3 regions of the Mesorhizobium sp. BE184 genome follow, and region 3 is predicted to be linked to each of the others. Evidence: riboswitches for the same ligand, from Rfam matches in the RefSeq annotation. Region 3 holds a riboswitch; each other region holds the start of a gene.
The links. A riboswitch is a leader RNA that binds a small molecule or an ion and turns the genes downstream of it on or off. The one in region 3 is predicted to bind cobalamin.
Positions count from the first base shown of each region.

Region 1: linked by a shared signal. The riboswitch ahead of J2X35_RS07955 (CbtB-domain containing protein) and the one ahead of J2X35_RS19460 (DUF1636 family protein) in region 3 are both predicted to bind cobalamin.
Region 2: linked by a shared signal. The riboswitch ahead of bluB (5,6-dimethylbenzimidazole synthase) and the one ahead of J2X35_RS19460 (DUF1636 family protein) in region 3 are both predicted to bind cobalamin.

Region 1 covers NZ_JAVDVU010000001.1:1,625,910-1,633,179, reverse strand. Annotated here, with positions in the region: gene mgtE (magnesium transporter) at 1-589, shown strand, start outside; gene J2X35_RS07975 (MerR family DNA-binding transcriptional regulator) at 716-1,102, shown strand; gene J2X35_RS07970 (isoprenylcysteine carboxylmethyltransferase family protein) at 1,228-1,719, opposite strand; gene J2X35_RS07965 (DUF1624 domain-containing protein) at 1,716-2,714, opposite strand; gene J2X35_RS07960 (MFS transporter) at 2,946-4,145, shown strand; cobalamin riboswitch at 4,196-4,387, shown strand; gene J2X35_RS07955 (CbtB-domain containing protein) at 4,425-4,604, shown strand; gene J2X35_RS07950 (CbtA family protein) at 4,620-5,375, shown strand; gene cobU (bifunctional adenosylcobinamide kinase/adenosylcobinamide-phosphate guanylyltransferase) at 5,368-5,883, shown strand; gene cobO (cob(I)yrinic acid a,c-diamide adenosyltransferase) at 5,885-6,493, shown strand; gene cbiB (adenosylcobinamide-phosphate synthase CbiB) at 6,537-7,270, opposite strand, start outside.
Region 2 covers NZ_JAVDVU010000001.1:285,165-292,434, forward strand. Annotated here, with positions in the region: gene fabI (enoyl-ACP reductase FabI) at 1-662, shown strand, start outside; gene J2X35_RS01360 (histidine phosphatase family protein) at 700-1,287, shown strand; gene J2X35_RS01365 (DUF1344 domain-containing protein) at 1,325-1,573, opposite strand; gene aroC (chorismate synthase) at 1,781-2,950, shown strand; gene ribB (3,4-dihydroxy-2-butanone-4-phosphate synthase) at 3,006-4,106, shown strand; gene bluB (5,6-dimethylbenzimidazole synthase) at 4,121-4,858, opposite strand; cobalamin riboswitch at 4,906-5,088, opposite strand; gene J2X35_RS01385 (histone deacetylase family protein) at 5,202-6,128, shown strand; gene J2X35_RS01390 (exodeoxyribonuclease VII small subunit) at 6,132-6,383, shown strand; gene J2X35_RS01395 (DUF2277 domain-containing protein) at 6,407-6,694, shown strand; gene J2X35_RS01400 (pirin family protein) at 6,701-7,270, shown strand, end outside.
Region 3 covers NZ_JAVDVU010000004.1:291,880-299,149, reverse strand. Annotated here, with positions in the region: gene J2X35_RS19475 (winged helix-turn-helix domain-containing protein) at 1-454, shown strand, start outside; gene J2X35_RS19470 (NADAR family protein) at 457-1,005, opposite strand; gene J2X35_RS19465 (DUF930 domain-containing protein) at 1,150-2,082, shown strand; cobalamin riboswitch at 2,145-2,347, shown strand; gene J2X35_RS19460 (DUF1636 family protein) at 2,425-2,808, shown strand; gene cobW (cobalamin biosynthesis protein CobW) at 2,810-3,841, shown strand; gene cobN (cobaltochelatase subunit CobN) at 3,854-7,270, shown strand, end outside.

The DNA.
Region 1 (7,270 bases), on a different contig from region 3:
GCAGGAAGCCGAGGAGGATCTGCTGCGCATGGGCGGCGTCGGCGACGAAGAATTGTCGGATTCTGTGCTCTCGACCTCGCGTTCGCGGGTGCCGTGGCTGCTGGTCAACCTCGTGACGGCCTTTCTCGCGGCGTCGGTCATCGGTCTGTTCGACAACACCATCCAGCACATTGTCGCGCTGGCGGTGCTGATGCCGATCGTGGCCGGGATGGGCGGCAATGCCGGCTCGCAGACGATGACCGTGACGGTGCGGGCGCTGGCGACCAGGGATCTCGACATCTACAATTCCTGGCGGGTCATCCGGCGCGAAGTCGGCGTCGGCTTCATCAACGGCGCCATTTTCGCGGTGCTGATCGGCATAGTGGCAGGGCTGTGGTTCCAGGATTACAATCTGGGCGGCATCATCGCCGCGGCGATGATCATCAACATGTTCGCCGCCGCCCTTGCCGGCATCCTCATTCCCTTGACGCTCGACCGTTTCGATATCGATCCGGCGGTGGCCTCCGCCGTGTTCGTGACGACGGTGACCGATGTCGTCGGCTTCTTCGCATTCCTCGGCCTGGCGACCTGGTGGTTCGGCGTTTCGTGATTTTCGGGTGAGCCGAAATAAACGCCGGCAGTTAGCGCAAATGGACCGAATTGACTTTTACGTAAATGCCGTGTCAAAGCTTTGCGTTCGGTGAGAGCACGAATATTTCAACCGTGCGGGGAAACGATGCGCGAATATTACTCGATCACGGAACTCACGCGTGAGTTCGACATCTCGACGCGCACGCTGCGTTTCTACGAAGACGAAGGCCTGGTCCAGCCGGTGCGGCGCGGGCGCACGCGGCTGTTCCGTCCGTCGGACCGGCATCTCATCCGGCAAATCCTGCGCGGCAAGCGGATCGGTTTCTCGATCAACGAGATACGCGAAATCATCCAGATGTATCGGGAGCCGCCCGGCGAGGTCGGCCAGCTCAAGCTGATGATCAAGCGCATCGAGGAAAAGCGCGAAAATCTGCGGCAAAAGCGCCGCGATCTGGAAGAGACGCTGGCCGAACTCGACCAGGCGGAAGAATCCTGCGTGGAGCGGTTGGCGGAGCTTGGCGTCAACACCTGAGGACGTGCGGGGCTTGGCGTGGCGCTGCCTTAGCACCCTTCATTCGACCTCGCCTTCGCTCCGCTTGGCTCGGCCACCTTCTCCCATAAGGAAAGGAAGGGGCGGCGGGCGGAATGCTTCCGCCCTCAAATCCAGCGCCGAACCCGTTTGGCGTAATCGCGGTAGCGCTTGCCGAATTTCGCCGCCAGCAGCTTTTCTTCTTTTGCGATGGCCAGCCTGCCGGTGGTGAAAGCGGCGACAAAGGCCAACGCGATCATCCACAGATTGCCGGCGATCAGCCCGACGCCGATCAGCAGCAGCGTGTTGCCGAGATAGATCGGATTGCGGCTGACGGCAAAGGCCCCGCCCGTCACCAGATGCTCGGGCGCTGCGTTGGGATTGACGGGGGTTTTTGCTTTCATCAGGGTGCGTATGCCGCTGATCCACAGCGCTGCGACGGCGAAAAGCAGCAGCCAGCCGAAACCGAACAGGATCGAGCCGAGCAGATAGTCGCCGGAAAAATCGCGCAGCCATGGGGCCGGATAGAACATGCCGAGCAGGATGCCCGCCGCAAGGGCGATGAGATAGATCAGCGGTGGCCAGGGGATACGAGCCGGTCGCGGTTCGGCTGAAATCATTGCAACTTCTCCCCGATCTCGTCGCTGTCGGTGGTGGCTGTGCAGGTAGCCGCCAGGTCGCCGATATGCGTCTGGAACTCGGCCGTCTGGTCGCCGTTGAACAGGCGGTCCAGGCTGCCTTCGCCCTCGATCGCTTCCAGCATGCAGCCACAATAGCGGGCGCAGAATTGCGTGTCTCGTGTTTCCGCACAGGCGGCCTGGCACGATTTCTGGAAACCGACCTGCGGCGTGTCCTGATGCGGCGGCATGATCTGCGCGAACAGCCAGACGCAGGCGATCAGGACAGGCTGGTGGATGAGGTAGAAGGCGAGGCTGTGCTGGCCGGCCAATGCCAGCAGCCCGCTCACGCGATCACCGCCTTGGAAGCGCCTCAGCCAATCGAAGAAACCGAGGCCTGCCGCGACTTTGGCGGCGCCGAGGCCGATCAGCACGGCGCCGAACCACGGGAAAAGCGGTACGAAATCGTTCGACCGCGGCTTGACGGTCGAAAGCCCCGTCCACCAGAGCCAGGGATGATCGAAAGCGGGCGACCGCAGGTAGAGCGGGGCGACAATGACGGCGGCGGCCACCGCCAGTGTCAGCAAGCCGGGCAGCCGCACGAAAGCAAGGCCAAGCAGGCTGGCCAGCGCGATCTGGTGCAGGATACCGAAGAAGATGAAGCTGCCGGGCGTCGCGAACCACGTCACCGCCGAAATGGCGAGCGCGGCGACCGCCACCATGGCGAGACGCTTCCAGAAGCCCTGCCAGCGAATCTGTCGCCCATGCGCGAGGAACAGGCTGACGCCGACGAGGAACAGGAAGCTCGAGGCGATACAGCGCGCATAGATCTTCCAGCCGCCAAAGGCGGTCAGGCCTGGGTCGGCATAGCCGAAGAATTCGAGGTCCCAGGTGAAGTGGTAGCTCGCCATGGCAAGCAGCGCCAATCCGCGCGCCACGTCGATGGCGACGATGCGGCCGCCCTGGCTTCGATGCTGATCTGTATTTGCCACGCTCATAGGGTCCGGGAATCCATTCTGGACGATGACTAACACGAGTGGGGACGGTTCGCAGCGCTTCGTTTGCACTGCGCAGGGCCGCTTGCAGGGTGCAAATAGCGCCGGTCATTGGACCAGCGCTGGGAAGCGTTTGGTCGGCTTCGCTTTTCGATGGAAGCATGTCGGTTTCCTGCTACCGACTCGGGTGCCGGCAACGTCAATTTACCGGTAAGATTCTGGCGCGGAGACGTCATGTCCACCCATGTCCGCCACCCGATCTGGCTTCCGGCCGTTCGTCCGGCGGGCGCGCGCACCTTCGCGTCGCTCTATGCGCTGGAATCCTGCGCCCGCGCGCTGATTTCCAGCGTCATCCCGATCCAGGCCTACGACCTTCTGCACAGCGAACAGAAGGTGTCGATCCTCTACACCGTCGTCTCGCTGCTGGGCCTTTCGGCGACACTGTTCATGCCGACATTTATCCGCCGCTTCGCGCGCCGCTGGGTCTATACGGCCGGTGCCTGCCTGCTGGCGATCGGGTCGCTGTCGATGGCGGTGAATATCCTGCCAGGCCAGTTGTTCGGCATGCTGTGCCGCGTCATGGGTGCGAGCGCGCTGTCGATCACGCTCAACCTCTACATCATGGACCATATCCGCAAGACCGATCTGATGCAGGCCGAATCGCTGCGCATGGCGCTGTCGACCTTCGCCTGGACCTGCGGCCCGACGCTCGGCATCGTCCTCTATACCCACTACGGCATCTTCGCCGCGCATGGTGTCGTCGCCATCTTCTCGATGCTGCTTCTGGCGCTGTTCTGGTTCTACCGGATGAGCGACAACACCATGATCGCCGCCGGCAGGAGCCGGCCGGTCAACCCGCTTGCCAATATCGGCCGCTTCATCGCCCAGCCGAGGCTGCGGCTGGCCTGGGTCGTCGCGTTCGGGCGCTCGTGCTTCTGGACGACGTTCTTCGTCTACGGGCCGCTTTTGATGGTCGTCACCGGGCAGGGCAAGCTCGCCGGAGGCCTGCTGGTTTCGGCCGGCAACGCGCTTTTGTTCCTGGCGATCTTCTGGGGGCGGGCGGGCAAGCGTTTCGGCGCGCGGCGCATCATTTCGCTGTCTTTCCTGGGTATGGCGATCCTGTTGTACCTCGCCGGCGCGGTCGGCCAGGCCGCACCGCTCGTCACCGGCGCGTTGCTTCTGGGCGGCGCGGTGTTCACCGTCGCCATCGACGCCGTCGGCTCGACAGTGTTCCTGCGGGCGGTGCGTTCCTATGAACGGCCTCAGATGGCGGCCGTCTACCGGACCTATCTCGACTTTTCCGAACTGACGCCGCCGCTGGTCTATTCGGTGTTGCTGGCGTTTTTCGGCCTCGGCTCGGTGTTCGCCGCGCTCGGTTGCCTGATGCTGCTCTGCGCGGCGATTGCGTGGCGGCACCTGCCGAAATCCCTGTAGGCCGCATGAAGGCCGCCGTAATTTGGTTTGCCGCGCCGTGCGTTTCTCCGTATAGTCTGCGTGTCGTCGGTTTCCGCAAGGAACCGAGAGGGAATACGGTAAAGGCGCGAGCCCCAAGCCGTGGCTGCCCCCGCAACTGTGTGCGGTAGTCCTCTCCGAAAACCACTGGGGTCACACCCGGGAAGGCGGAGGAGGGCGCTGATCCGCAAGCCAGGAGACCTGCCGGCGACACGAAAATGGCTCAACAACCCCTCGGGTGGAGGGGGAAAGGACAATGAAATGACGACGGCTTCGGCTTCTCTCGGCGCATCGGTTTCGGCGCAATCCCGTTACATGCAGCTCGCTATGGCTGCCCTTCTCGGCGTGTTCATTCTCGGCTTTGTCGGCTTCTCGCATATCGAGGCCGTGCACAATGCCGCGCATGACAACCGCCACTCCATGGCTTTTCCCTGCCACTGACGGGAAACTGACATCATGACATTGTTTCGTAACGTCGTCTTCGTCGCGGCGATCGCCGGGCTTGTGGCCGGAATCGCGCTCGCCTGCATGCAGGCCTATGCAACCGTTCCGCTGATTCTCCAGGCGGAAGTCTATGAAACCGCCGGTGGCGGACACGACCACGGCGCCGCCAGCGCCGAGACTGCAGCGCCCGCTGCACCGGCCACGCAGCAAGCTGTGCCGGCTGAGGAAGAGGAGGGCTGGGCGCCAGCCGATGGGGCCGAACGCTTCCTCTACAACGTGCTGGCGAACGTCGTCACCGGCATCGGTTTCGCGCTCGTGCTGGTTGCCATATCGGAATTCGCAGGCGGCATCGCAAGCTGGCGTCAGGGCGTGTTCTGGGGTCTCGCCGGATTCGGCGTGTTCACGCTGGCGCCCGGTCTCGGCTTGCCGCCCGAACTTCCGGCGATGCCGGCGGCCGACCTCGACGCCCGCCAGGTCTGGTGGGTGGCGACGGCGGTCGCGACGGGCGCAGGCCTGTGGCTGATCGCGTTCCGCAAGTCGCTACCGCTGACCTTGCTTGCGGTGGCGCTGATCGTGGCGCCGCATATCGTCGGCGCGCCGCAGCCCGACAGTTTCGAATCGCCGATACCGGAAGGGCTGCACCACCAGTTCGTGGTCGCCGTGACGGTGACGAACCTGGTGTTCTGGCTGCTTTTGGGAGCGGTTGTCGGCGGTCTTCGCGGCTGGTTCTCCGGCGAGGCGGCGAGATTGCGCGACAGCTTTGCCTGACGGCACGAGCCTGACCTTCGTGCTTGGCGGTGCGCGCTCCGGCAAGAGCGCGCACGCCGAACAACTGGTGACGGCCTGCGCCGCGCCCTGGACCTACATTGCGACGGCGCAAGCCTATGACGGGGAGATGCGCGAACGCATCGCCATGCATCGCGCGCGGCGATGCGAGGGCTGGGAGACGGTGGATGCGCCGCTCGATCTCGTGGAAGCGATCAATGCGATTCCAGACGGCCGTCCTGTGCTGATCGACTGCCTGACCCTGTGGCTGACCAATCATATGCTGGCAGAACACGACCTCACAGCCGAATGCCGGCGGCTGACGGATGTGCTGTCGCGTCCGCGCGGGCCGTGGGCGGTGGTGTCGAACGAGGTCGGTCTGGGCATCGTGCCCGACAATGCGCTGGCACGGCGTTTTCGGGACGAGGCCGGCCGGCTGAACCAGCAGATCGCGGCCGTGGCCGGCACCGTCGTTATGATGGTGGCCGGGCTGCCGCTGAAGGTGAAATGACATGGCCAACGACGCCGATACCGAAAAGCACCGCGCCAAGATGGCCAAGCGCAAGGCGGTGCAGGACGCCGAGGTCGCATCGAAAACCATCGAGAAGGGACTGCTCATCGTCAACACCGGGCCAGGCAAGGGCAAGACCACCGCCGCGTTCGGGCTGGCGCTGCGGATGCTGGGCTATGGACGGCGCGTCGGCGTCGTGCAGTTCATCAAGGGCGCCTGGCATACCGGTGAGAAGGATGCCTTCGCCGCTTTCGGCGACCGGGTCGTGTGGCATACGATGGGCGAGGGGTTTACCTGGGAGACGCAGGATAAAGAGCGCGACGTGGCGGCTGCGCAGGCGGCATGGGCCAAGGCGCTGGACCTGATCGCCGATCCATCGATCAGTCTCGTGGTGCTCGACGAGCTCAACATTGCGTTGCGCTACGATTATCTCGATGTGGATGCGGTGGTTTCGGCGTTGAATGCGAGGCGCGAAGGCCTGCACGTGGTCGTCACTGGCCGCAATGCCAAGCCGGCGCTTGTCGAGGCGGCTGATCTGGTGACTGAGATGGGCGCGACCAAGCACCATTTCGCCGCCGGCGTGAAAGCGCAGCAGGGGATCGAGTTCTAGGCGCGATTTGGATGTTGGGGCGAGCCTCGAAGGACGCACTGGATCATAGAAGGACGGGTATCGAATAGAGCACCCCAAACAGCCCGATCAGCAGCGTATCCGCTACCCAATAGAGCCGCAGCGCGCGGCGGATATCGCTGCTCTTCACTTCGGCCCGCCCGCCTTCGCCCATATAGCTCCCCTCGACCAGTACGCCGCCATAGCTGCGCGGGCCGGCCAGTGCGAGGCCGAGGGCGCCGGCCATGGCGGCTTCCGGCCAGCCGGCATTGGGCGAGCGGTGATGCCGCGCGTCCCGCCACATGGCGCGCCAGGCGGCGGCCGGATCGGCATCCCGGACGAGAAAGGAAGCGGCGACGATCAGCAGGCCGGTCAGGCGCGAGGCGGGCAGGTTGACGAGGTCGTCAAAGCGCGCCGCCGCCCAGCCAAAAGCTTGATGGCGGGGCGTGCGATGGCCGATCATGGAATCCGCCGTGTTCGCCGCCTTGTAGCCAACCCCTCCGGCGAGGCCGCCGACGCCGAGCCAGAAGGCGGGCGCGACGATGCCGTCGGAGAAGTTCTCGGCGAGGCTTTCGATGGCGGCGCGACCGACGGCGGATTCATCGAGCTTTTCCGGATCGCGGCCGACGATCATCGACACGGCCTTGCGCCCCTCAGGCAGTCCGCCGCTGTCCAGCGCATCGGCGACGGCCTTGACGTGCTGGGCGAGGCTGCGCTGCGACAGCAGCGAACTGCCGAGCAGGGCGACGGCGATGAAGCCGAACGGAATTTTCAGGAGCA
Region 2 (7,270 bases), on a different contig from region 3:
AGCCGCTGGCCGCGGAGCTTGGCGCCCATGTCGCCGGCCATTGCGACGTCACCGACCCCGAAAGCCTGGACGCGGTTTTCGCCGATGTCGCCAAGCGCTGGGGCAAGCTCGATTTCCTCGTTCACGCCATCGCCTTCTCCGACAAGGAGGAACTGACGGGCCGCTATGTCGAGACGACGCGCGACAACTTCCTGCGCACCATGGACATTTCGGTGTTCTCCTTCACCACGGTCGCCAAGCGCGCCGAGGCGCTGATGACCGACGGCGGCTCGCTGCTGACGCTGACCTATTACGGCGCCGAAAAAGTGATGCCGCATTACAACGTCATGGGCGTCGCCAAGGCGGCGCTTGAGGCGAGCGTGCGCTATCTTGCCGTCGATCTCGGCGCCAAGGGCATCCGTGTCAACGCCATCTCGGCCGGCCCGATCAAGACGCTTGCCGCGTCCGGCATCGGCGACTTCCGCTATATCCTCAAGTGGAACGAATACAATTCGCCGTTGAAGCGCACCGTGACCCCGGAAGAAGTCGGCGATTCGGGCATGTATTTCCTCTCCGACCTGTCGCGCGGCGTCACCGGCGAGGTGCACCACGTCGATTCGGGCTACCACGTCGTCGGCATGAAGGCCGTGGACGCGCCCGACATTTCCGTCGTCAAGGATTAGGTCCTAGGCCGGACCGTCCCTCCAATCTGTCAGTGCAATGCCTCCCATCGTTTACATCGTTCGCCACGGCCAAACGGCCTGGAACGCAGAGTTCCGGCTGCAGGGGCAGGCCGACACCGAACTGAATGCGCTGGGGCGCGAGCAGGCGAGCGCCAACGGACACAAGCTGTCGGCGCAGATCCCCGATCCGCAGGGATTCGACTTCGTCGCCAGCCCGATGCTGCGCACCCGCCAGACAATGGAACTGGCCCGTACCGCCATGGGCCTCGACCCCACAGGCTACCGCACCGATCCACGTCTGGTGGAGATCAATTTCGGCGATTGGCAAGGCTTCACCATGGCCGAACTCGAGGCGCGCCAGCCGGGTTCGACGCATGGCAGATTCCACTACAAATGGGATTTCCTGCCGCCGGGCGCGGGCGCGGAAAGCTACGAGATGCTGCTGCAGCGGATACGGCCCTGGTACGAGGCGCTGAGCGCCCCGACCGTGTGCGTGACCCATGGCGGCATTGTCCGCGCGCTGTTCCGGCTGATCGGCAAGATGCCGAAAAGCGAAGCCGCGGCGCTGGAAGTGCCGCAGGACCGCATCTTGCGGCTGAGCGGCGACCGACTGGAGTGGGTGTAGGCTGGATTTGTGGTGGCCGGGCCGTCCGGTCCCGCCGCTACTCCGACAGGGTCATGTCGGTGATGACGTTCTCGCCATCCGTCACGTCGAAGGCAATGACGATGTCCATGCCTTCCTTCAGCGCTTCGACATCCATCTCGGGATTCATCTTGTAGGTCTTGCCGTCGTCCAGCGTCAGCGTCAGGTTTTCCTTGTCGATCTTCTGGATATGGCCCTCGGTCTGGCCGGCGAAGGCGGCGGTCGAAAGCAAAAACGTGGCGGCAACCGCGCCAATCAGCATACGCATGAAAGCCCTCTTGTTTTTATTTCCTTCGCGTGGAGCGAAAGGACAATTTGGCGATGAACGGAGCAGATCAGAAACCAACAGAATGTGTCAAAACTTAATCCGGCAGATCACAACCGGCTATCATGTGTATGACAAATTGACCCTCGCGGGAAACGCAAATAGAAGGCGTTGGTAAACCGGCCGGCTGCCGGCGGGGCGCTTGAACCAATGTCTCACAACACCTTCGGCCACCTGTTTCGCGTGACCACCTGGGGCGAGAGCCACGGCCCGGCCCTTGGCTGCGTCGTCGACGGCTGCCCGCCCGGCATCCGCTTCACGCGCGCCGATATCCAGGCCGAGCTGGACCGGCGCCGGCCCGGCCAATCGCGCTTCGTCACCCAGCGGCGCGAGCCGGATGAGGTGAAGGTCCTGTCCGGCTTCGTCACGGACGATGACGGCGAGACCATGATCACCACCGGAACGCCGGTTTCCATGCTGATCGAGAATGTCGATCAGCGCTCGAAAGACTATGGCGAAATCGCCCGCCAGTTCCGTCCGGGTCATGCCGACTACACCTATGAGACGAAATACGGCATCCGCGACCATCGCGGCGGCGGCCGTTCCTCGGCGCGCGAGACGGCGGCGCGGGTGGCGGCGGGTGCATTGGCGCGCAAGGTCGTGCCGGGACTTGTCGTGCGCGGGGCGCTGATCTCGATGGGCGAGAAATCGATCGATCGCGCCAACTGGAACTGGAATTTCGTCGAGGACGCGGAAAACCCGTTCTTCACGCCGGATGCGAAGTCTGTCCGGGTCTTCGCCGACTATCTCGACGGCATTCGCAAGGCCGGCTCGTCGGTCGGAGCGGTGATCGAGATTGTCGCGGAAGGCGTGCCGGCGGGGCTGGGCGCGCCGATCTATGCCAAGCTCGACCAGGACATCGCCTCCGGCCTGATGTCGATCAACGCGGTCAAGGGCGTCGAGATCGGCAACGGGTTCGAGGCCGCCCGCATCACCGGCGAGCAGAACGCCGACGAGATGCGCATGGGCAACGACGGCAAGCCGGTCTTCCTGTCCAATCATGCCGGCGGCATCCTCGGCGGCATTTCCACCGGCCAGCCGGTGATCGCGCGCTTCGCCGTCAAGCCGACCTCGTCGATCCTGACGCCGCGCAAGTCGATCGACAAGGACGGCAAGGACGTGGATGTCATGACCAAGGGCCGCCACGACCCCTGCGTCGGCATCCGCGCCGTGCCGATCGGCGAGGCGATGGTCGCCTGCGCCATCGCTGATCATTATCTGCGGCATCGGGGACAGGTGGGGAACGAGGCAGTCGGCAATCGGCAATCGGCAGTCGATTTCCCGGCTCAACGGAAAGTCAGGCTGGAGGACCAAGAGTGAGCAAAAGATCAATCATGTTCCGACTGCCGACTGCCGACTGCCGACTGCCGCTCTGATGCCTTACGACCAGAAGAAGATCGTCGAAGCCGTGCGCGCGTTCGAGCGCGGCGAGATCGTCGTGGTGATGGACGACGACGGGCGCGAGAACGAGGGCGATCTGATCGTCGCCGCCGTTCACTGCACGCCGGAAAAGATGGCCTTCATCGTGCGCCATACATCCGGCATCGTCTGCACGCCGATGTTGAAGGAAGACGCAAGGCGGCTGAACCTCGCGCCGATGGTGGCGGACAATGATTCCGCCCACACCACGGCTTTCACCGTGTCCGTGGATTTCAAACATGGCACCACGACCGGCATCTCCGCCGAGGACCGCACGCTGACCGTCCGCAACCTGGCCAACGGCAATGTCGGCGGCGCGGATTTCGTGCGCCCCGGCCATATTTTCCCGCTGATCGCGCGCGAAGGCGGCGTGCTGATGCGCTCGGGCCATACGGAAGCGGCTGTCGATCTGTGCAAGCTGGCCGGCCTGCCGCCGGTCGGCGTCATATCCGAACTGGTCAATGATGACGGCACCGTCAAGCGCGGCCCGCAAGTCGCCGCTTTCGCCGAGGAGCACGGGCTGAAGCAGGTCTCGGTGGCCGATCTTATCGCCTACCGCCAGCGCCAGGAAACGCTGGTCGAGCGCGTCGCCTGTTTCGATATCGAGACGCTGGGCGGCCCGGCCAAGGTCTTCACCTACACGCTGCCATGGGACGTCATGGACCACGTCGCCATCGTCTTCGGCGACATCCGCGACGGCGAGGACGTGCCGGTGCGGCTGCATTCGGAGAATGTCGTCGCCGACGTCTTCGGCACCACGCACAAGCTCGACGAGATCGTGCGTTCCATGGGCGAGCGCAAGCGTGGCGTCATCGTCTATCTGCGCGAAGGCTCGGTCGGCGTCGCCCACCAGGACAGGAACCGGCCGGTCGCCGGCGAACGCGAGGACCATGACGAAGCCCGCCGCCGTGAAAACGAATGGCGTGAGATCGGCCTTGGCGCCCAGATACTGAAGGACCTCGGCATTTCCTCGATCAACCTTCTCGCCTCCCGCGAGCGGCATTTCGTCGGGCTGGAAGGTTTCGGGCTGCGCATCACCAGCACGGAAATCATCTGATCTTTAATGCGCGATTACCGGGTCAGCTTGTCGATTGCCACCTTGAGTTGGCCTTCGCCTTCACCGCCAAAACGTTCGCTCATGACGAGTTGGGATGGCGACAGGCGGCTTCGCCAGCCCTTGGTTTCCAGCTCAGGCCGAGGAGCGAATTCCGGCACCCGACCGACGCAAAGATAAGCCACCGGAACGACATGGTTCGGGATCGACAGCAGCGATTTTAGCGCCGTTGTGTCGAGAATGCTCACCCAGCCGACGCCGATGCCCTCAGTGCGCGCCGACAGCCACAAATTCTGCACCGCGCAGACTGTGCTGAACACGTCCATCTCGGGATTGTGCCAGCGCCCGAGCGGCGAATCCCGTGCGCGCTCGCGATCGCAGGTGACGCAGAGGTTGAGCGCGCTCTCGCAAATCCCCTCAAGCCGCAACTTCCGGTAAAGCGCCTGCCTGTCCCCGGCGATGTGCGCGGCTTCTTCGCCGCGTGCCTTCAGGAACAGGTCGCGGACCTGCTCGCGCATGGCCCGGTCGCGGATGACGATGAAATTCCATGGCTGCATGAAGCCGACGGAAGGCGCGTGATGCGCCGCGTTGAGGATCCGCGCCAGGGTCGGATCGTCGACAGGCTCATCCGTGAAATCGGAGCGAACATCGCGGCGGGTGAAAATCGCCCGATAGACGGCCTCGCGATCCGCGTCGTCGAAAGCGGGTCTGGCGGCGGCGTCGACGGCATTAACGGGAGTATGAGTGGCGAACATCGCTTGTCCCCTCGCGATCGGCAGCAAGTCGCCCCGCCCGTCCATGCGGGGGACCATGTCTGCCGGGCCGGTCTTCTGGCTTGGGTTCATCCCGCTCCGGCGCCTTCCCGCCTGAAAGGCAGTGGCATTGACCGGAATGGTCCCCCTTACAGCGCTGGGCACGCCACGGATTTCAACCGTGTTCCCGATTCTCCCGCCTTGCGGCGGGCACCTGGCAGCGAAACGAGGATAGCTGCCGCTGCTTTGCGTGAACAGGGCCGCGTCGGGTTTTTACGCGCGACTTTCCCCAGCCGAATTGCGCGTTTGCATGGCGGGGCCGGTTTCGGCGCTCTATGTTAGGGCAATGGTTACCCGTCTCTACACGCATCCCATCTACCTGGAGCATCTCACCCCGCCCGGCCACCCGGAGCGGCCGGACCGCCTTCGTGCGATAAGCCGGGCGCTGGATGAGGAAGGTTTCGCCGCGCTTGACCGGGTCGAAGCCCCGATGGGCGACGAACAGTCGATCCTGCGCGTCCATCCGGAGCAGTTCGTCGAAAGCGTGCGCGCCGCGATCCCGCAAGCCGGACTGGCCAGCCTCGATGCCGACACTGTGGCGAGCCCGAAAAGCTGGCAGGCGACGCTGACGGCAATCGGTGCCGCCAATGCCGCGGTGGACGACGTCTTCGAGGGCAGGGCGGCCAACGTGTTCGTCGCTTCGCGGCCTCCCGGCCACCATGCCGAGAAAACCACGGCCATGGGCTTTTGCCTGTTCAATCACGCCGCCATTGCCGCCCGCCACGCGCAGGCGAAACACGGCGCCGAGCGGGTGGCGATCGTCGATTGGGATGTCCACCACGGCAACGGCACGCAGGATATCTTCTGGGACGATCCTACGGTTCTGTACTGCTCGACCCACCAGATGCCGCTCTATCCGGGCACCGGGGCCAAGACCGAGACCGGCGCCGGCAATATCGTCAACGCACCGCTGGCGCCGCAAACCGGCAGCGAGCAGTTCCGTGACGCCCTGCTGTCGCGCGTGCTGCCGTCGCTGGACGCCTTCTGCCCCGATCTCATCATCATTTCGGCCGGCTTCGACGCGCACCACCGCGACCCGCTGGCTGAGATCAATCTCACCGAAGACGATTTCGACTGGGCCACCGGGCAATTGATGGAACGCGCTGCCCGCCATTCATCCAACCGCCTCGTCAGCCTGCTGGAAGGCGGTTATGATCTGCAGGGGCTGGCGTTCTCCGTTGCGGCCCATGTCGGGCGTCTCATGAAAGGATAGGAAATGGCCGACGAGCCGAACGAGGATGTCAAGGCGATGAGTTTCGAGCAGGCGCTCGATGCGCTGGAGAAGATCGTCGATGATCTGGAGCGCGGCGACGTGCCGCTCGACCAGTCGATCCGCATCTATGAGCGTGGCGAGGCGCTGAAGGCGCATTGCGACCGCCTGCTGAAGTCCGCCGAGGACAAGGTTGAGAAAATACGCCTCTCACGCGAAGGCCGGCCGGTTGGAACCGAGCCCCTGGACGCGGAATAGCAAAGACCGAAGGAGGTTCAGCGATGTGCCGCAACATCAGGACGCTGTTCAATTTCGATCCGCCGGCGACGGACGATGAGGTTCGCGACGCCGCGCTTCAATTCGTGCGCAAGTTGAGCGGAACCACGCATCCATCGAAGAAAAACCAGGATGTTTTCGACCGGGCTGTCGATGCGGTTGCCGCGTCGGCCCGCCAACTGCTGGATTCCCTGGAGACGACGCAGCACCCCCGCGACCGCGAGGAAGTCGCCGCCAGGGCGCGGGCGAAGTCGGCGCAGCGCTTTCCCAAGATCGTCTTCGAGGATTCCTGATCGGCCATGAGCTTCTTCCCCGGAAACGACCCGCATGCGGGCGATGCGTTTGCCAGCGACCAGATCGAACTGATGGTCATCCCCAACGCGCGCGACATTGACGGTTTCCAGGTCCGCCGTGCGCTGCCGACGGCGCGCCGCAGGCTTGTCGGCCCGTTCATTTTCTTCGACCGCATGGGGCCTGCCATCCTGCGCGCCGGGCAGGCGCTGGACGTGCGCCCGCACCCGCATATCGGCCTGTCCACCGTCACCTATCTGTTCGACGGCAAGATCAGGCACCGCGATTCGCTCGGCACCGAAATGGTCATCGAACCCGGCGACGTGAATTTGATGACCGCCGGCCGCGGCATCGTGCATTCCGAACGCACCCCGGAGGAACTGCGCTGCGCGCCGATGTCGGTTTCGGGCCTGCAGACGTGGCTGGCCTTGCCGGACGGCAAGGAAGAGGTCGCTCCCGTCTTCGAGAATACCGCCAGCGCCACGCTGCCCGAGTTCGACGCCGAGGGCGTCAGGGGCCGTGTCGTCATTGGAGAGTTCGGCGGGTTGAAATCGCCGGTGCGCGCTGCTTCCGAAACG
Region 3 (7,270 bases):
GCTGCTGCCGGTGACGGTCAAGGGCTGGAACAGGCCGGCCTATCTGCACCGCGACGCCCGCATACCGCGCAAGGTCGAGGCGCGCGCCCTGCTGGCGCCGTTCGACCCGCTGGTGTTCGAGCGCAGCCGTACAGAAAGCCTGTTCGAGTTCCGCTATCGAATCGAAATCTACACGCCGGCCGACAAGCGTCAGTACGGCTACTACGTCCTGCCCTTCCTGCTCAACGAGCGCATCGTCGCCCGCGTCGACCTGCGGGCCGACCGCCCTGCGAGCGTCCTGCGCGTCCATGCCGCCTACGCCGAACCGAACGCGCCATCCGAAACCGCCGCCGAACTGTTGCAGGAACTGAAGCAGATGCAGGGCTGGCTCGGGCTGGAGCGGATGGAGATCACTCCGGCAGGCGATCTGGGGGCTGCACTTAAGGCCGTTGCAGCGGATCAGCCATCCTCCTAGCCTCAGACAGCAAGCCTTTCTCTGGCCTGCATGAGTGCAAAGCCCAACAGGTTTTCACCGCGCCACAGAAGCGGATTTGCCGCACGTTTGTCGTCCGCCGAAAGGCCTGTCCCCCAAATTCTATCGACCGGACTGGCCTCCACCAGAACGGCATCGCCGGTAGAAACCAGAAACTCCTTGAGCGCGGTATTCTGATCGAATTTGCGAAAGCTGCCTTCGTCTACGATGCGCCGCTTCGCGGCGTCCCACTTTTCTTCGTCGAAGCCCCGCACTTCCCGACCAAGCTGCTTTGCCTGTTTTGGACTCCCGGCCTCCAGTATCCTTGATGCGGTTTCACGATCCTCGAAAAGCAGCGCTTTCTTCGCCATCATCCAGTGTTCGGCTGTGGGATACCGCATGCCTTCCACAGTGAAGGGTGCCGGCCACCATTGGCTGAAACAGGAAGCGGTTATCCGACCATCCTTTGATGGTTGGTGACCCCAGAAGAAAAGAAACTTCGGGCGGACCTTCGCACGGAATGCGTTTTCGAGTTCAGAACGGTCATAAAACATGGGTTGAACCCTGAAGTCTTGGGCGCATCCCTGTCAATCGCGACTGCCTATCGCGGTGACCGTGGCCTTGTGTGCATCCCAAAATTCCGCAAGCGCTTGATGCTGCCACCATTTCATTCCACATCCGTCATGATGAAGGATGAAATGCGGGATCAGCACTGGACATCGAGGTTGGCCTTGCCGGCTTCCGGCGTCCTGCACCTGGCGATCGTCGCGCTTCTGATTTTCGGATTGCCGAAATCACTCCCGAAGCCGCAGGACGAGCAGGCGGTCGCGGTCGAGCTGGTGCCGCCGCCCAAGCCCCCGGAAAAAGCGCCGGAAGAGCCGAAGGCCGAGCCGCCTGCCAAAAAGCCTGAGCCTAAGCCTGAAAAACCCAGGCCCGAGACGCCGAAGCCCGAAAAGCCTCCGGAAGCGCAGGTCGAACCGCCGACGCCAGCCCCGGAACAGCCCATCCGCAGGCTCAACCCCGTCGTCCAGTTCGGCGAGAAGGATGCCGGTCCGCGAAAGGCATTGGAGGGTGACAGCGCCGAAGAAAGCTCGACGAAGGCGACGGATCAGGAGAATCCCGAAAAGCCGGAGAGCCAAAACGAAAAGCCGGTCGAGCCGCCGGCTGTCATCGCGGTCGAAAAGGATGCTTCACCATCGCTGCCACAAACGGCAACACAAAAGCCAACACCCAAACCCGCTGAAATCGCCGAACCCCGGAAGGCGCCGAAACTTCAGGACGTCAAAAAACTGTATTCCCGTTCGGCGACTGATGATCCGGTGGCGACGACCGCGATGCGCGGCGTGCCGCGCGACGTTCGCGGCGGTACGCTCTGCGTCACCGAACTGCGCGAGCAATTGTACAGGACCTCACCGCCCTATTTCCCTGACCTTCTGCCGTCCTTCCGGCTGAAGGAAGGCACGACCCTCGATGTTCCCGGCGCCGCCTTCCGCGTCGGCGGGCAATGGCGCGCCTTGAGCTATCGGTGCGAAGTCGACGCGAATGTCACGAGAGTGGAGTCCTTTGCTTTCCGCATCGGCGGGCTGATCCCGCGCAGCGAATGGCAAAGGCTTGGCTTGCCGACGCGATAAGACCACGCCGCGACCGGCAAGGCATGTCGCAAGCGCGCGTTGACTTCCCTCCCCCCGCCAGCCTAAATCGACCCTGCAACGGTCTCCTTCCTCCACGGGAAGGAGCTAAGAGGGAATGCGGTGCGGGCGAAATCCCAAATCCGCGGCTGTCCCCGCAACTGTGAGCGACGAGCCAGGGCCGATAACCACTGGGATTTTCCCGGGAAGGCGGCACCATGGCGACGACCCGCAAGCCAGGAGACCTGCCGTCGCAAGGAAGAAGAATCCGACCGTCCGGCGGGTGTCCCGGGCAAGGAGCACGATTTGGACCAGGACGGCATTTTACCGGATGACGGCGCGGATATGTCCGTTGTCGATTCTCTGCGCGACGTCACCATACTTGTCTGCTCGACCTGCCGCGACGAGACCGGCTCCGATGCGCACCCCCGCGCCGGTTCACTTCTGGCCGAGGACGTCCGCCGCGCCGCCGTCAACGACAACATCCGCATCCGCACGGTCGAGTGCCTCGGCAACTGCAAGCGCCGGCTCTCAGCCGCCATCCTGCGCAAGGATTGCTGGAGCTATGTCTTCGGTGACCTCGCCGCCGACAGCGGCCCCGACCTGATCGCCGGTGCCAAGCTGTTCGCCACCTCCACCGATGGGCTGATCCCGTGGCGCGGGCGGCCCGATTCCCTGAAGCGCGGCCTCGTCGCCCGCATCCCTCCCCTCGACCTTCTGAAGGACTGACATGACCGCCACACGCGTTCCCTGCACCGTCGTCACCGGCTTCCTCGGCGCCGGCAAGACCACGCTCATCCGCCACATTCTGGAAAACGCCAAGGGCAAGCGCCTCGCCCTCATCGTCAACGAATTCGGCGATGTCGGCGTCGATGGCGAAATCCTCAAGGGCTGCGGCGTCGAATCCTGCCCGGAGGAAAACATCGTCGAACTGGCCAATGGCTGCATCTGCTGCACGGTGGCCGACGATTTCGTCCCGGCGCTCGACCAGATCCTGTCGCACACGCCCAGGGTCGATCATATCCTGATCGAGACCTCCGGCCTCGCCCTGCCGAAGCCGCTAGTGCAGGCGTTCCAGTGGCCGAGCGTCAAAAGCCGCGTCACCGTCGATGGCGTCGTTGCCGTGGTCGACGGGCCGGCGCTGGCGGAGGGCCGCGTCGCCTCCAACATGGATGCGCTGGCGGCTCAGCGGGCGCAGGACGGCACGCTCGATCACGACGACCCGGTCGAGGAAGTGTTCGAGGACCAGGTCGCCTGCGCCGACCTCATCATCCTGTCGAAAAGCGACCTGATGGACGCCGCCGGCTCGGCACGCGCCAACACCGTCATCGGCGAACACATTTCGCGCGCGGTGAAGATCGTGCCGACCGCCCACGGCAAGGTCGATCCGTCCGTGCTGCTCGGTCTCGGCCTCGCCGTCGAGGATGACATCGAGAACCGCAAGAGCCACCATGACGGCATGGGTGACCATGAGCACGACGATTTCGATTCCTTCGTCATCGAACTGCCTTCCATCGCCAGCCCCGACGAACTGGCGGCGCGGGTCTCGAAGGCGGCGGAAGAGGAGAACGTTCTGCGCGTGAAGGGTTTTGTCGACGTCGACGCCAAGCCGATGCGGCTGCTGGTGCAGGCCGTCGGGCCGCGCGTCAATCATTACTACGACCGCGCCTGGACGCCGCAGGACGACCGCCGCTCACGCCTCGTGGTGATCGGCTTGAAGGGCCTGAACCGCCCGGCGATCGAGAAGATACTGGTGGGGTGATAGAGTGCGCTGATGCACATCCTGACCACCACATCCGCTTCGCTCGACGACATCGCCGAGCCGGTCGATCTGAAGCAGAAGCCGGCCGATGTCGTGGCGTTGTCCTTCACCGACAGCGATCTGGCGGGCATGGCTGCGGCGTGGAAAACCGACGCGGCAAACCTTGCGCCGATGCGGCTCGCGGCTCTGCGCGACCTGCGTCATCCCATGTCTGTCGACCTTTGGGTCGACAGTGTCGCCCGCCACGCCAGGGTGATCCTGGTTCGAATCCTCGGCGGCTATGACTGGTGGCGCTACGGCTGCGACCGGCTGGGGGCGATCGCGCGGGAGCACGGCGTGAAGCTGGCGCTTCTGCCCGGCGAAGACCGTGGCGAGGACCCACGCCTCGTCGAGGCATCGACGCTGCCGCCGGAAGAACTCACCGCGCTGCTTGGTTATTTCCGGCAGGGCGGCCCCGACAATATGAAGGCGCTGGTGCGCCATCTGTCGAAGCTGGCCGGCTACGAAAGCGACCTGACGGACCCGGTGGAGGTGCCGAAAGCGGGATATTATTGGCCGGGCTTGGGCACTTCTACCTCCCCCTTGTGGGGAGGTCGGACCGGAGGTCCGGGTGGGGGTGGATCAATCGATCCGTCGAACTCCCCCACCCCAGCGCTGTGCGCCGACCCTACCCCCAAGGGAGAGGGTAATGAGGCCCCCCTCATTCCCATCCTCTTCTACCGCTCCATGCTGCTGGCCGCCGATGCCGCGCCCATCGACGCGCTGACCGAAGCGCTGCGCCGAAAAGGCCTCGCGCCGGTTCCCATCTTCGTGTCCAGCCTCAAGGACCCCGATTCGCTCGCCTTCGTCGAGACCGCCTTGGCCCACCTGAAGCCTGCCGCCATCGTCGCCGCTACTGCCTTCGCATCCGGCGCCGAGCCCGGCTCACAGACACTCTTCGACCGCGCCGGCGTGCCGGTCTTCCAAATCATCGTCGCCACCACCCGCCGCGATGCCTGGGAGAACAACCAGCGCGGACTCGCGCCGGCGGACCTCGCCATGCATGTGGTGCTGCCGGAACTGGACGGCCGCATCCTTGCCGGCGCAGTCTCCTTCAAAGCCGAAAGCGAGATCGACCCGGCGCTCGGCTTCCGCGCCTTCGCCAACAAGCCGGAACCCGACCGCGTCGAGCAGGTGACCGAGCGTATCGCCGCCATGACGCGGCTGCAGGATACGCCTCGAGCCGAGCGCCGCATCGCAATCCTGATCCCGGACTATCCGAGCGCACCCGGCCGCACCGGCTACGCCGTTGGCCTGGACGTCCCGACCTCCGTTCTCGCCATGCTGCACGACCTGAAGGAACAGGGCTATGCGGTTGACGGGATTCCGCAATCGCCGCGTGCGCTGCTGGATTTGCTTGAGCAAGGATCGGCGTCATGGCCCGTCGCGGATTATTCCGGGCACTTTGCCGGACTGCCCGACGCGGCGCGTGACGGGGTTGAGACGGCATGGGGCTCCCTGCACGAGGACGAGGATAAATTCTTCTTCCGCGCCGCCACCTTCGGCAACATCACCGTCGCCCTCGCCCCGGACCGCGGCCGCTCCGCCGACCGTCGCGCCGACTATCACGATCCGACCGTTCCGCCGCGCCACGAACTGCTCGCCTTCGGCCTGTGGCTGCGCAAAGCGCTCGACATCCACGCGCTTGTCCATGTCGGCGCGCACGGCACGCTGGAATGGCTGCCCGGCAAGACCGTGGCCATGAGCCGAAACTGTTACCCGGAGATGGTCGCCGGCTCCCTGCCGGTCGTCTATCCCTTCATCGTCTCCAACCCCGGCGAGGCGGCGCAGGCCAAGCGCCGCATCGCCGCCGTGACGCTCGGACACCTGCCGCCGCCGCTGGCCGCCGCCGGTCTGGACGAGAACCAGCAGACGCTCGAACGTCTGGTGGATGAATACGCCCAAGCCGATGGCCTCGACCGCCGCCGCCGCGACCGGCTGGCCAAGCTGATTGTCGAGACCGCGGCGAAGACCGGACTCTCTGCCGAGGCCGGCGTCGCACGCACCGATGCGCCGGACGAGGCCCTGCGCCGCATCGATGCCTGGCTTTGCGACCTCAAGGACTTCGCCATCAAGGATGGCCTGCACATTTACGGCCGCGCGGCCGAAAACGAGGCCGACCCGCTGCGCATCGAAAGCGCGGCATCCGAAAAGGCCAACCTCATTGCTGCGCTCGACGGCCGCCACATCACCGCCGGTCCGTCCGGTGCGCCGGCACGGGGCCGAACCGATGTGCTGCCCACCGGGCGCAACCTGTTCACCGCCGATCCGCGCACCATGCCGACGCCGACCGCCTTCGACCTCGGCAAGGCCGCCGCAGACGAGATCGTGCTCGCCTACATGCAGGCGCATGGCGATTACCCGCGCTCGCTGGTCATCGACCTGTGGGGCTCGGCCTCGCTGCGCACCGGTGGCGAGGAGATCGCGCAGGGGCTGGCGCTGATGGGCTGCCGCCCGCAATGGGACCCGGCGACGGGCCGCGTCACCGGCATCGAGGTGCTGCCCCCGGCGGCCACCGGCCGGCCGCGCGTCGATGTCACCTGGCGCATTTCCGGCCTGTTCCGCGACATGTTCCCGACCCAGATCGCGCTCATCGACGCCGCCGCGAATGCGGTCGCCAGCCGCGACGAGGACGCGCACGACAATCCGCTGGCGGCTGAAACCCGCGCCGAAGGCCGGCCCGGACCGCGCATCTTCGGCTCATCGCCCGGAACCTACGGCGCCGGCATCGAAGATTTGCTGTCCGGTGGCAATTGGGACCAGCGCGAAGAATTGGGTCGCGCCTATCTCGATGCCACATCGCACAGCTACGGCGGCGTCGATGGACTTGGAACGCCTGCTCCCGACACCTTCGCCGTCCGCATTGCCGAGGCCGACCTGCTCGTCCACACCGGCGACGATCCCGGCCGGGACATCCTCGAAGGCTCCGCCGACGTGGCCTTCATCGGCGGCTTTTCCGCGGCCGTGGCGGCCCTCGGCGGCAAGGCGGACATCATCGTGCTCGACACCACCGACCCGGCTCGTCCGAAGCCGCGCTCCGTCTCCGAAGCCGTGGCGCGTGTCGTTCGAGCGCGCGCCGTCAACAAGCGCTTCATCGCCGGCCAGATGCGCCACGGTCCGCGCGGCGCATCGGAATTCGCCGAAACCGTCGACCGTCTCGTCGGCTTTGCCGAAACCACCCACGCCATCCCCGGAGGCCTGATCGAGACTTTGCACGACGCCTATCTCGGCGACCCGCAGGTCCGCGCCTTTCTTCTCAAGGAAAATCCGGCGGCGGCAAGAGTCATCGCCGAACGGTTCCAATCCGCGCGCCGTCGCGGGCTTTGGCACCCGCTGCGCAATTCGGTCGATGACGATCTGGCGGCGTTGATCGCCGAAGCCATGTCGCTC